2 regions of the Streptomyces sp. NBC_00536 genome follow, and region 1 is predicted to be linked to the other one. Evidence: predicted binding sites of a transcription regulator. Region 1 holds the regulator's gene; the other holds the start of a gene.
What was found. The regulator HspR, encoded in region 1, represses chaperone genes until heat shock. The targets are predictions, from matches to a motif close to TTGAGNNNNNNNNNCTCAA.

Region 1 (6,330 bases):
TTCGGCGCATGTCCCATGACGTACTCAACCCGACGGCCGACTACCTCGCCTTCTGGCGGGAACGGCACGTGTGCACGCTGACCACCCCGCGCCCCGACGGGACGCCGCACGTCGTGCCCGTGGGCGTGACGTACGACCCGGAGGCCGGGGTGGCGCGGGTGATCAGCAACAAGCACAGCAAGAAGATCCGCAACGTCCTGGCGGCGGGGCCCGAGGGGGTGCGGGCGGCGGTGTGCCAGATGGCGGGGCGTCGCTGGGCGACGCTCGAAGGGCGCGCCACGGTCCTCGACGACGGGGCGGCGGTCGCCGAGGCGGTGGAGCGCTACGCGGAGCGGTACGGACGCGTCCCGTCGCCCAATCCGGACCGGGTCGTCCTGGTGATCACGCTCGACCGCGCGATGGGCCGCGCCTGAGGGGCGGAGCAGGGGTGTGCCCCTCGGTGCGGTGCCATGGCGAGCGGTGCCGCCGTCAGCGGCGCCACTGATTTATTCGGGCCAATTCCGGAAGGTTTCCGGTTCAAGCACTGGACGCGGGGTGCACAGCGGCGCCATCGTGTTCAGGTTCACGATGGCGCCGCTGTGTGGGGGAAGCGCCTGAGCGATCTGCGACGACGGGGGAATCGCTTCAGGCACTGCGGGGGGTGGCGGAGGTGACGGTGGTGGCATCGGGTTCGAAGAGCTGGTGGTCGCGCTGATCCAGATTGACGAAGACCATTCCGTAGCGCACCTCGCAGCGGACGGGCTGCGGCGCACCGCGCGGGCGGCGCAGGCAGCGGTAGGCGCGGACGTCCTCGTCCTCCTCGCGCACGACGACGATCGGCTGGCCGAAGAGGGTGACCATCAACGAATCGCCAGTGTGGGGGATGGCCGTGACGAGATCGATGAACTGCCATCCGGAGCGGTACGCGGATGCCATTTCGCGACGGAAGTCGCGGTCGTCGGGGGTCATGAGGCCACCGCCTCGGGCTGAGAGGTCCATCCTGTGTCGCCTCCGGTGCCTTGCGGTGCATCGGTCCAGCCCGTGTCGTCCTTCAGATCGTTCTTCAGAACCGGCGCACTGGTCCAGCCGGTGTCGAACGATGTTCCTGCCGGCGCACTGGTCCAGCCTGTGTCATAGCTGGCCCTAGCGCTCCCCGCGTCAGTGTCGACGGCGCTTATTGCACCAAAAACGGCAACGGCGGAGAAAACAACGGCAAGCGCCGAGCGAAGCATTCTTTTGTACATGGTCGGCTTCGTCCTCACTTGATGGAATCCTCTCCCCCGCGTGTCCGACGATGGCTCATTCAGGCACGTCACTGCCACAGGGACGATGCATCATGTTCTTGCATGTTCAGGACCCTGGGGGGTGGAGATTTGCCCAGAAGCGGCACAAACGAGACACATCCCCACCCCGTCACGTCTCTGTGTGACGAGGGAGCGCGTCTCTACGCGGCGGCGCTCAGCACGGGCCGTATCGCAAGGGGAGAAGTTGAAAACGCCCCCTGCCTGCTTGAATTCGCTCTTCTGCAGCCCGATCCGGACGACGCGAACCAGCTGCGTCCGGTTCCCCCATCCGTCGCATTGGCCCAACGGCTGCATCCGATTGAACGCGAGATCCAGGACCGCCGACGCAGCGCTGTAGATCTCACCGACGCTTTCGAGCCGTTCCTTACCATCAGCGCCCAGAGTCCCGCCAACACCCACGCCATCACCGTGCTGGAGGGCTTCGAGCGGATCAACGCCGCCCTGAACCTGGCCACCGCCGAATGCCACACCGAGGTGCTGACGGTCCAGCCCGGCGGCGCCCGGCCCTCGCTGGCCCTGACCCAGGCGCTGGAACGCGACGCGCCGCTGATCGACCGCGGGGTCAGCATACGGACCCTCTACCAGCACACCGCGCGGCACAGCCAGGGCACGCTGGCCTACGTCGACCGGATCTCCGCGGGCAAGGTGGAGATCCGCACGCTGGAAGAACTGATAGAGCGCCTCATCATCTTCGACCGCACCGTGGCCTTCATCCCCGCCAGCGACGACCGGCGGGTGGCGCTGGAACTGCGCCACCCGGGTCTCGTCGAATACCTCATCAAGGTCTTCGAGCAGCTCTGGCGGCGCGCTGTGCCCCTGCGCCAGGAAGTGACGTACCGGCACACCCCCGAGGGGATTTCGGGCGTCCAGCGCTCCATCGCGCAGCTCCTGGTGGAGGGGTACGTCGACGAGGCCATCGCCCGGCGGCTCGGGATGAACGTACGGACGGCCCGCGCGCACATCGCGAAGCTGGCCACCGTCCTGGGCAGCGGGAGCCGCGCGCAGCTCGGCTTCCTGATCGCCCAGTCGGGGATCCTCGACGGACCGGGCAGCCTGCCGGGCGGCGGCGGACTGACCGCCGAACACGACCCGGACCCGGACCTCGGCCCCGGCCACCTCGTGTGAACACGGTCGTGTGAACGCGGTCGTGTGAACGCGCGAAGGCCCCGCCCCCCGGGCAGGGGGGCGGGGCCTTCGTGGCCGGTTTCGTGGCCGGTACGGCGTACCCGGTACGGCGTCGCCGCGGGTCAGTCCAGCGGCCGCTTGGGGCTGGGGCGCCAGACCACCAGGGCGTTGCCCGGCTGCGGCGGCTGGTACGGGACCAGGTCCCGCCGGTACGAAGCGTGCACCTGGGCCTCGCGCTGGCGCAGCACCGCCGCCGCTCCGTCCACAGCTGTGGACAGTTCGGCGACGCGCTGCTGGAGCGCGGCGACCTGGTTCTCCAGCTCGATGATCCGCTTGATGCCCGCCAGGTTGATGCCCTCGTCCTGGGACAGCGCCTGCACCGTGCGGAGCAGCTCGATGTCACGGGCCGAATAGCGGCGGCCGCGGCCGGCCGTCCGGTCCGGGGAGACCAGACCGAGGCGGTCGTACTGGCGGAGGGTCTGCGGATGCAGACCCGAGAGCTGGGCGGCCACCGAGATGACGTAGACCGGGGTCTCGTCGGTCAGCTGATAAGGATTGCGTCGGCGGCCGTCCATGTCATGCTCCCTTCGCGGACTCGAACAGGATGGAGCGCGGATCCTCCGAGGCCGTGGCGTCGCGGAACGACTCCAGCGCCTCACGGGCCTTGTCCGACAGCTCCGTCGGGACGGCCACCTCGACCGTCACCAGCAGGTCGCCGCGGGTGCCGTCCTTGCGGACCGCGCCCTTGCCACGGGCGCGCATCGTGCGCCCGTTGGGGGTGCCCGGCGGCAGCTTCAGCGTCACCGCGGGGCCGTTCAGGGTCGGCACCTTGATGTCGGCGCCCAGCGTCGCCTCGGCGAAGGTGACGGGGACGGTGACCGTGAGGTTGTCGTCCCTGCGCCCGAACACCGGGTGGCTGCCGACGTGCACGACGACGTACAAGTCGCCGCCGGGACCGCCGCGTTCGCCCGGAGCGCCCTTGCCGCGCAGCCGGATCCGCTGGCCGTCGGAGACGCCCGCCGGGATCCGGACCTGCATGGTGCGCGAGGAACGGGCCCGGCCGCTGCCCTTGCAGATGTCACAGGGGGTCTCGGCGATCAGGCCGCGGCCCTTGCAGTCCGCGCACGGGTCGGTCAGCGAGAAACCGCCGCCGCTGCCGCGCGAGACCTGCCCGGTGCCGACGCAGGTCGGGCACACCCGGGGCGTGCCGTTCTTGTCGCCGGTGCCCGAACACGCCTTGCAGGGTGCCTGCGAGGACATCCGCAGCGGCACCGTGGCCCCGTCCACCGCCTCCGTGAAGGAGAGGGTGACCTCGGACTCGATGTCCTGGCCGCGGCGCGGCTGGGTGCGGGTGCCCGCACCGGCGCCCGCGCCACCGCGGTTGAACAGGCCGCCGAAGACATCGCCCAGACCGCCGCCGAAGCCGCCGGCGCCCGCTCCGCCCCCGCCCTGGGCGCCTCCGAAGAGGTCGCCCAGGTCGAAGTTGGAGAAGCCGCCACCGCCGCCGGGACCGGGGCGGAAGCCACCGTTCCCGAACAGCGCGCGCGCCTCGTCGTACTCCTTGCGCTTCTTGGCGTCCCCGAGGATGTCGTGCGCCTCGGAGATCTCCTTGAAGCGCTCCTCGGCCGAGGAGTCACCCTTGTTGGCGTCCGGGTGGAACTCGCGGGCGAGCTTCCGGTACGCCTTCTTGATCTCGGCCTCGGTCGCGTCCTTCGGGACACCGAGGACCTTGTAGTAGTCCTTCTCGACGAAGTCCTTAGTGCTCATCCTCGGTGGCCCTCCTCTCGTGACGTGCTGACATCAGACCTTCAGCCCTTGTCGGACCCGTCCGTGTCCGTACCCGGCTCGGCCGCGTCCTCGGACTTGGCCGGAGCGGCCGCGCCCGGCTGGGGCTCGGCCACCGCGACGCGCGCGGGACGGATCGTACGCTCGCCGATCCGGTAGCCCGGCTGCAGGATCGCCACGCAGGTGTCCTCGGTGACGTCCGGCGCGTACGAGTGCATCAGGGCCTCGTGGATCGTCGGGTCGAAGGGCTCGCCCTCCTTGCCGAACTGCTGCAGGCCCATCTTGGCGGCGGCCGTCTCCAGCGATTCGGCCACCGACTTGAAGCCACCGAGCAGTTCGCCATGTTCCCGCGCGCGGCCGATGTCGTCCAGCGTCGGGAGCAGTTCGGTCAGGAGGGACGCGACCGCGATCTCCTTGACGGCGATCCGGTCCCGCTCGACCCGGCGGCGGTAGTTCTGGTACTCGGCCTGGAGCCGCTGGAGGTCCGCGGTGCGCTCGCCGAGCGCGGTACGGGCCTGGTCCAGCTGAGCCAGCAGAGCGGTTTCCTTGCCGAGCGACTCGGCTGCTCCTGCGTCCCCGGCCGGGGCCGCCTTCTCCTCCTTGGAGGAGTCGGCGGCCTTCGGCTCGGCAGCGGCGTCATCCGCCTTGTCGCCGGTGGGGACTTCGGGCTTCTCGTCGAAGCCCGGGGTCTCCTCCGACATCAGGCAGCGCCGCCCTTCGGCTTCTCGTCGTCGACGATCTCGGCGTCGACGACATCGTCATCGGCCTTGGCCTGGCCCGCGCCGGCACCCTCGGCGCCCGCGGCACCCTGGGCGGCCTGCGCGTCGGCGTAGATCGCCTGGCCGAGCTTCTGGCTGACGGCGCCGAGCTTCTCGGTCGCGGTGCGGATCTCGGCGGTGTCCTCGCCCTTGAGCTTTTCCTTCAGCTCGGCGATGGACGCCTCGACCTCGGCCTTGACGTCGGCCGGGACCTTGTCCTCGTTGTCCTTGACGAACTTCTCCGTCTGGTAGACGAGCTGCTCGCCCTGGTTGCGGGACTCGGCCGCTTCCTTGCGGCGCAGGTCCTCGTCCGCGTACTGCTCCGCCTCCTGGCGCATGCGGTCGACCTCGTCCTTGCCGAGCGAGGAGCCGCCGGTGACGGTCATCTTCTGCTCCTTGCCCGTGCCAAGGTCCTTGGCCGTGACGTGCATGATGCCGTTCGCGTCGATGTCGAAGGAGACCTCGATCTGCGGGATGCCACGCGGGGCCGGCGGCAGGCCGGTCAGCTCGAACATGCCGAGCTTCTTGTTGTACGCCGCGATCTCGCGCTCGCCCTGGTAGACCTGGATCTGCACGGACGGCTGGTTGTCCTCGGCCGTGGTGAAGATCTCCGACCGCTTGGTCGGAATGGTCGTGTTCCGCTCGATGAGCTTGGTCATGATGCCGCCCTTGGTTTCGATACCGAGGGACAGCGGGGTCACGTCGAGGAGCAGGACGTCCTTGACCTCACCCTTGAGGACACCCGCCTGGAGGGTCGCGCCGATGGCGACGACCTCGTCCGGGTTGACGCCCTTGTTGGCGTCCTGGCCGCCGGTCAGTTCCTTGACCAGCTCGGCGACGGCGGGCATACGGGTCGAACCGCCGACGAGAACGACGTGGTCGATCTCGGACAGGTTGATGCCCGCGTCCTTGATGACGTTGTGGAACGGCGTCTTGCAGCGCTCCAGCAGGTCCGCGGTCAGCTGCTGGAACTGGGCGCGCGTGAGCTTCTCGTCCAGGTGCAGCGGGCCCTCGGCGGACGCCGTGATGTAGGGCAGGTTGATCGAGGTCTCCGTGGAGGAGGACAGCTCGATCTTCGCCTTCTCGGCGGCCTCGCGCAGACGCTGCAGCGCCATCTTGTCCTTGGCGAGGTCGACGCCGTGGCCGTTCTGGAACTGCTTCACGAGGTACTCGACGACGCGCTGGTCCCAGTCGTCACCACCGAGGTGGTTGTCACCGTTGGTGGCCTTGACCTCGACGACGCCGTCACCGATCTCAAGGAGCGACACGTCGAAAGTGCCGCCACCGAGGTCGAAGACGAGAATGGTCTGGTCGTCCTTGTCGAGACCGTAGGCCAGGGCGGCGGCGGTCGGCTCGTTGACGATGCGCAGGACGTTCAG
Region 2 (6,330 bases), 1.6 Mb from region 1:
ACTGCCTGGCCGTGCTCCGCAAGGAGGGCGCCGAGGCGCTGATCGACCGGGTCCGCGTCCTGGAGTCCGCCACCGCCGAGGGCGACGCCCGGGTCCGCTCGAAGCGGCACGACGACGCCTCGGCGGCGTACGCGGAGCTATGAGCCCCCGGGGGCCCGGTGGGCCGGTGGGCCGGTCGGCTATTCGGCGCTCTGGTTCAGCTGGTTGAGCAGCCGGGCCAGCTCCGCGACCTCGCCGCGGTCCCAGTCCGCGAGCTTGCGCATGTACTGCTCGCGGCGGGCGTTGCGCACCCGCAGGTAGCGCGCCCGGCCCTCCTCGGTGAGGCCGACCAGGAAGGCGCGGCCGTCCGCCGGGTCCGGTTCGCGGGCCACCAGGCCGAGGGTCTCCAGGGCGCGCAGCTGGCGGCTCATGGTCGCCTTGCCGACGCCGAAGTAGGCGGCGAGGTCGGTGGCCCGCTGGCGGCCGGCCGCTTCGAGCCGTACGAGCAGGCCGTACGCCGCCGGTTCCAGCTCGGGGTGCAGTTCGCGGGCCATCTCGCCGGAGGAGGCGCGGGCCCTCCGGAGGAAGACGGACAGCTCCCGCTCCAGGGCGAGGAACTCCTGGTCTTCACTCCCGTGCACGTACCGCTCCCATCGATGGTGTGGAAGACCAGTATCGAGCAGCCGCGCCCAGCCTCGCCCCTCAGCCCCGCCCCCCCTCCAGCCTCGCCGGCGTTTGAGGCGCGGGCCCGGCGCCCGCCGCCCCACAGCCTCGCCCCCTCAGCCTCGCCGGCGTTTGAGGCGCGGGCCCGGGGCCCCGCCGCCCCACAGCTTCGCCCCCCCCTCCAGCCTCGCCCCCCTAGCCTCGCCCCCCTAGCCTCGCCGGCGTTTGAGGCGCGGGGTCTGGGGCGGAGCCCCAGGATCCCGGCTCCGCCGGGCACCGGGCTCCGCCCGGACCCGCGCCTCAAACGCCGGCGAGGCTGGAATGCCCCGGCCGGGATCAGGCGGCCACGGCGACCGGTTCGGCGGCGGCCGACAGGGCCAGCTCCAGCACCTGGCGGACGTCCGTCACCGGGTGCACTTCCAGCCGCTCCAGCACCTCGGCCGGTACGTCGTCCAGGTCCGCCTCGTTCCGCTTCGGGATGATCACCGTGGTGATCCCGGCCCGGTGCGCGGCCAGCAGCTTCTGCTTGACCCCGCCGATCGGCAGCACCCGCCCGGTCAGCGACACCTCACCGGTCATCGCGACGTCCGTGCGCACCTGGCGGCCGGAGAGCAGCGAGGCCAGCGCCGTGGTCATCGTGATGCCCGCGCTCGGGCCGTCCTTGGGGACCGCGCCCGCCGGGAAGTGGATGTGCACGCCCCGGTCCTTGAGGTCGGCGACCGGAAGCTCCAGCTCCGCGCCGTGCGAGCGCAGGAAGCTGAGCGCGATCTGCGCCGACTCCTTCATCACGTCACCGAGCTGGCCGGTCAGGGTGAGACCGGCGGCCCCGGTCTCGGGGTCGGCCAGCGAGGCCTCCACGAAGAGCACGTCGCCGCCCGCGCCGGTCACGGCGAGGCCGGTGGCCACGCCGGGGACGGCGGTGCGCCGCTCGGCCGGGTCCTGGCCCGCCTCGGGCACGTGGTGCGGGCGCCCGATCAGGCTCCGCAGGTCATCGGCGCCGATCAGGAACGGCAGTTCCCGCTGACCCAGTTCGTGCTGCGAGGCCACCTTCCGCAGCAGCCGCGCGATGGACCGCTCCAGGGTGCGCACGCCCGCCTCGCGGGTGTACTCGCCCGCCAGCTTGCGCAGCGCGTCCTCGCCGAGGGTGACCTCCTCGGGCGCCAGGCCGGCCCGCTCCAGCTGCCGGGGCAGCAGGTGGTCCCGGGCGATGACGACCTTCTCGTCCTCGGTGTAGCCGTCGAGCCGGACCAGCTCCATCCGGTCGGCCAGCGCCTCCGGGATGGCCTCCAGCACATTGGCGGTGGCGAGGAAGACCACGTCGCTGAGGTCCAGTTCGACCTCCAGGTAGTGGTCCCGGAAGGTGTGGTTCTGCGCCGGGTCCAGGACCTCCAGCAGCGCGGCCGCCGGGTCGCCCCGGTAGTCGGAGCCCACCTTGTCGATCTCGTCGAGGAGCACCACCGGGTTCATCGACCCGGCCTCCTTGATGGCCCGGACGATCCGGCCGGGCAGCGCGCCGACGTACGTCCGCCGGTGTCCGCGGACCTCGGCCTCGTCCCGTACGCCGCCCAGCGCGACCCGGACGAACTTGCGCCCCATGGCGTGCGCCACGGACTCGCCGAGCGAGGTCTTGCCGACTCCGGGCGGCCCGACGAGGGCCAGCACGGCCCCGCCGCGACGGCCGCCGATGACGCCCATCCCGCGCTCGGAGCGGCGCTTGCGCACGGCCAGGTACTCGGTGATGCGGTCCTTCACGTCGCTCAGCCCGGCGTGCTCGGCGTCGAGGATCGCGCGGGCGCCCTGGATGTCGTACTCGTCCTCGGTCCGCTCGTTCCAGGGCAGTTCCAGCACGGTGTCCAGCCAGGTGCGGATCCAGGCGCCCTCCGGCGACTGGTCGCTCGCCCGCTCCAGCTTCTCGACCTCCTTGAGGGCGGCCTCGCGGACCTTCTCGGGCAGGTCGGCCTCTTCGACGCGGACGCGGTAGTCGTCGGACTCCTCGCCCTCCTTCTCGCCGTTCAGCTCGCGCAGTTCCTTGCGCACGGCGTCCAGCTGGCGCCGCAGCAGGAATTCGCGCTGCTGCTTGTCAACGCCGTCCTGTACGTCCTTGGCGATGGACTCGGCCACGTCCTGCTCGGCGAGGTGGTCGCTGAGCATCTTCACGGCGAGCCGCAGGCGGGCGACGGCGTCGGCGGTCTCCAGCAGCTGGAGCTTCTGCTCCAGGGTCAGGAAGGGCGAGTAGCCGGAGTTGTCGGCGAGGGCCGAGACGCCCTCGATCTGCTGGACGCGGTCCACGACCTGCCAGGCGCCGCGCTTCTTGAGCCAGCTGGTGGCGAGCGCCTTGTACTCCTTGACCAGCTCGGCGACGGCGCCGGGCAGCGGCTCCGGCACCTGCTCGTCCACCGTCTCGCCCTCCACCCAGAGCGCGGCCCCGGGCCCGGTGGTCCCGGCCCCGATCCGGACCCGCCCCCGGCCCCGGATCAGGGCCCCGGGATCCCCGTCGGACAGCCGCCCGACCTGCTCGACGGTGCCCAGCACGCCGGTTGCGGCGTATTTCCCGTCGACCCGCGGCACGAGCAGCACCCGTGGCTTCCCGGTACCGGCGGCGGCCTGCGCGGCCTCCACGGCACCCCGCACCTCCGAGTCGGACAGATCCAGCGGAACGACCATCCCCGGCAGCACGACCTCGTCGTCAAGCGGCAGCACAGGCAGGGTGAGCGTTACGGACGTCGAAGCCATGATTTTCCCTCCGGCAGCGAAGTTGAGCTATGCCGACTCAATGCTTGTGCGCCGCCCAATGTTCCCCAACCGGCGTTCGCCCGGGGCGAACGGAGCATCGCCGGGGCCGATGTCAGTGGTGGGTCCTACCCTGCGCGCATGAGCATCCTCGGGAGCTACATCCGGCTGACCGCCGACGAGCTGGCGCGCGCCCGGCACGATCCGGACTGGGTCCTGGCCTGCGTGGAGGGGGCCGTCGAGGGGACCGCCGGGGTGGGCACGGACCGGCCGGACCGGCCGGACCGGTCGTACAGCACCGGGACCGCCTGGGACGCCCTCGGGTTCCTGACCCGGCGCATCGGGTTCCCCGTCGACATCGCGCACGGCGAGGAGGCGCTGCCCTGGTCCGGTGGCGGGGAGGTCTGGAGCTACGGTCCGCCCCGCTGCCTCACGCCCGGGCAGGTGCGGACGGCCGCGGCGGCCATGGCGGCGACGGGCGGCGAGCGGCTGGTGGCCGGGGCGGGCCCCGCGGACCTCGCCCGGGCCGATGTCTATCCGGTGGACGCCTGGGAGCGGGGGGCGTCGCTGGAGGGCGTCGTCGCCCACTACGAAGCGCTGCTGCCGTTCTTCCGGGCCGCGGCGGCGGACGGCGACGCGCTGCTCGTCTGGCTGTCGTAGCCGTAAGGGATCAGGGGGCGGTGATCTTCACGTCGCCCGAGCTGGTCTCCACGCTCAGGCGCGAGGCGGCCGCGGCGTCCGTCGGGACCGTGACCTCGCGGCTGCCGGAGCTGGTGGTCACCCCGACCCGGTACGGGCCGCCCGGGACGCGCAGGGTGACGTTGCCGGAGCTGGCCTCGGCCTTCACCGAGGCGGGCGCGCTCGTGAAGTCGAGGCGGGCGTCGCCCGAGCTGGAGTGCACCTCGGCGCTCGGTCCGCCGAGCGCGGTGCCCGTGATCTCGCCCGAGGAGGTCGAGACGCGCAGCGCCCCGGCGATCCGCTCGGCCCGTACGTCGCCGGAACTGGCGGCCAGCTCGGCCTCCGCGACCCCCGTCACCGTGATGGCGCCGCTGCTGCTGCCCAGCTTGACCTTGGCCGCGGCCGGGACCTCCAGCCGGTAGTCGACGTAGCAGGAGTCGCCGTCGCCGCAGTCGTCGGTGAAGGTGAGGGCGCCGCCGGAGACCCGCTGGCCGGGCCGGGGGACGGTGTCACCGCGGTAGTGGACGGTGCGGTGCACCACGGCTCCGGGGCCGTTGCCGGGAACCACCTCGATGGAGCCCCTGCGGGCGTTCTTGATCTCGACCGAGGTGACGGCCTCGGTGACCGTGGCGTCGGCGGCCGCCGTCTTCGTCGTCTTCTGTTCCCCGCCGAGGAGGTCGGTGGAGCAACCGGAGACGAGCAGCCCGGCGGCGAGCGCGGCGAGGGCCGTGACGGGCAGGGCGAGGGAGCGGCGTGAAGTCATGCGCCCAGTCTCGCGAGACGGGCCGCCGCCGGTCGATGGCGCTGCTACCCGTCCGGGGGGTGGGGCTAGCACCACCCCCGGCGCCAGGGCGGGAGTTCAGGACCCGGTGACCACCGGCAGCTCGCCCTCCGCGCCCGGCATGCCCCACTCGCTCCACGAGCCGTCGTAGACGGCCGGGTCCGGATATCCGGCCAGTACGGCGCCCAGCGCGAGCACGCACGCGGTGACGCCCGAACCGCAGCTGGCGTACAGCCGCTCCCGGTCATCCGCCACCGCGCGGAAGGCGGCGCGCAGGTCGGCCTCGGGAAGCATCGCGCCCTCCCGCTGGAGGTCGCCGAAGGGCAGGTTCAGCGCGCCGGGCATGTGGCCGCCGCGCAGGCCGGGGCGGGGTTCGGGGGCGGTGCCCGCGAAGCGTCCGCGGGTGCGGGCGTCGAGGACCGCCGTACGGTCCGGGTCGGCGAGGGCCGCGGTGACGGCGGCGCTGTCCACGATCAGGCCGGGGCGGGGGCGGGCGGTGAAGGTGCCGGGCGGGCCGTCGTACGCGGCGGGCACCTGCTCGACGGGCAGCCCGGCCGCCTCCCAGGCGGGCAGTCCGCCGTCGAGCACGGCGGCCCGGTCGAAGCCCATGGCGCGCAGCATCCACCAGGCCCGGGCGCTGGAGTAGATCCCGGCGCCGTCATAGACGACCACGGCGCTGGTGTCGTCGATCCCGAGCGCGCGCACGGCCTCGGTGAAGGCCGCGGCGCCGGGCATGGTGTGCGGAGCGGGCGCGGAGTGGTCGCTGAACACCCCGTCGAGGTCGAAGGCCCGCGCCCCGGGAATCCGCCGCCCCGCCCCCCGGTGCGCCCCCACGGAGGCGTCGAGCACGACCACCCCGTCCGCCCCGAGGCACGCCGCGAGCCCGTCCACCCCGACGAGCGGCCGCTCGAAGAGCACAGAAACCGGAACCGAAACCGTCACTGCCGACCTCCTGAGATCACCGTTCCCCCCATCCTGCCGCACCCCCCACCACCGAACCCGGGTGGGCCCGGGCAGGCTGAAGGGCGCGGCTCGCTGGTGCCTCCGGCGGGCCCTCAAACGCCGGGCAGGCTGAATCAGCCCGACGGCTGACGCCAGCCAAACCACCGCGCCCCGACGGCTGACGCCAGCCAAGTTCAGCCCGCCCGGCGTTTGAGGGCCCGCCGGAGGCAAAGGGCGGGCGCAGCCCCACAACCGCGACCCGACACGCGACAGCCGACACCAGCCAAATTCAGCCCGCCCGGCGTTTGAGGGCCCGCCGGAGGCAAAGGGCGGGCCGGGGCCCGGCTCGGGGGCCGGAGCACCTGGGCCGGGAGGGGCCGCCCCGCCGGGAAGCTAGGGGCAGGTGCCCGGCCGGGCGAAGAGGGCCAGCCGGGCCCCCTGCACGGGAGTGATCCGGCACAGCTCGAAGTCCGTGACCAGCGCCTGCCGCTTCACCGCCTCCCGCGGATACGGGTCCACCGGCTCGTCCGCCGGATCCAGGACCGCCAGGACCCGCG

Region 2: the regulator HspR is predicted to act here: its motif matches at 3,398-3,416, upstream of lon (endopeptidase La).

Annotation. Positions count from the first base shown of each region.
Region 1 is NZ_CP107819.1:3,960,852-3,967,181, forward strand. Features, by position in the region: gene OHS33_RS17250 (pyridoxamine 5'-phosphate oxidase family protein) at 9-413, shown strand; gene OHS33_RS17255 ((2Fe-2S)-binding protein) at 625-948, opposite strand; gene OHS33_RS17260 (hypothetical protein) at 945-1,241, opposite strand; gene OHS33_RS17265 (helix-turn-helix transcriptional regulator) at 1,326-2,408, shown strand; gene OHS33_RS17270 (heat shock protein transcriptional repressor HspR) at 2,531-2,983, opposite strand; gene dnaJ (molecular chaperone DnaJ) at 2,985-4,175, opposite strand; gene grpE (nucleotide exchange factor GrpE) at 4,217-4,894, opposite strand; gene dnaK (molecular chaperone DnaK) at 4,894-6,330, opposite strand, start outside.
Region 2 is NZ_CP107819.1:5,527,045-5,533,374, reverse strand. Features, by position in the region: gene OHS33_RS24730 (hypothetical protein) at 1-143, shown strand, start outside; gene OHS33_RS24725 (MarR family winged helix-turn-helix transcriptional regulator) at 180-620, opposite strand; gene lon (endopeptidase La) at 979-3,375, opposite strand; gene OHS33_RS24715 (DUF1877 family protein) at 3,514-4,032, shown strand; gene OHS33_RS24710 (DUF4097 family beta strand repeat-containing protein) at 4,043-4,813, opposite strand; gene OHS33_RS24705 (sulfurtransferase) at 4,910-5,773, opposite strand; gene OHS33_RS24700 (glycosyltransferase family 39 protein) at 6,167-6,330, opposite strand, start outside.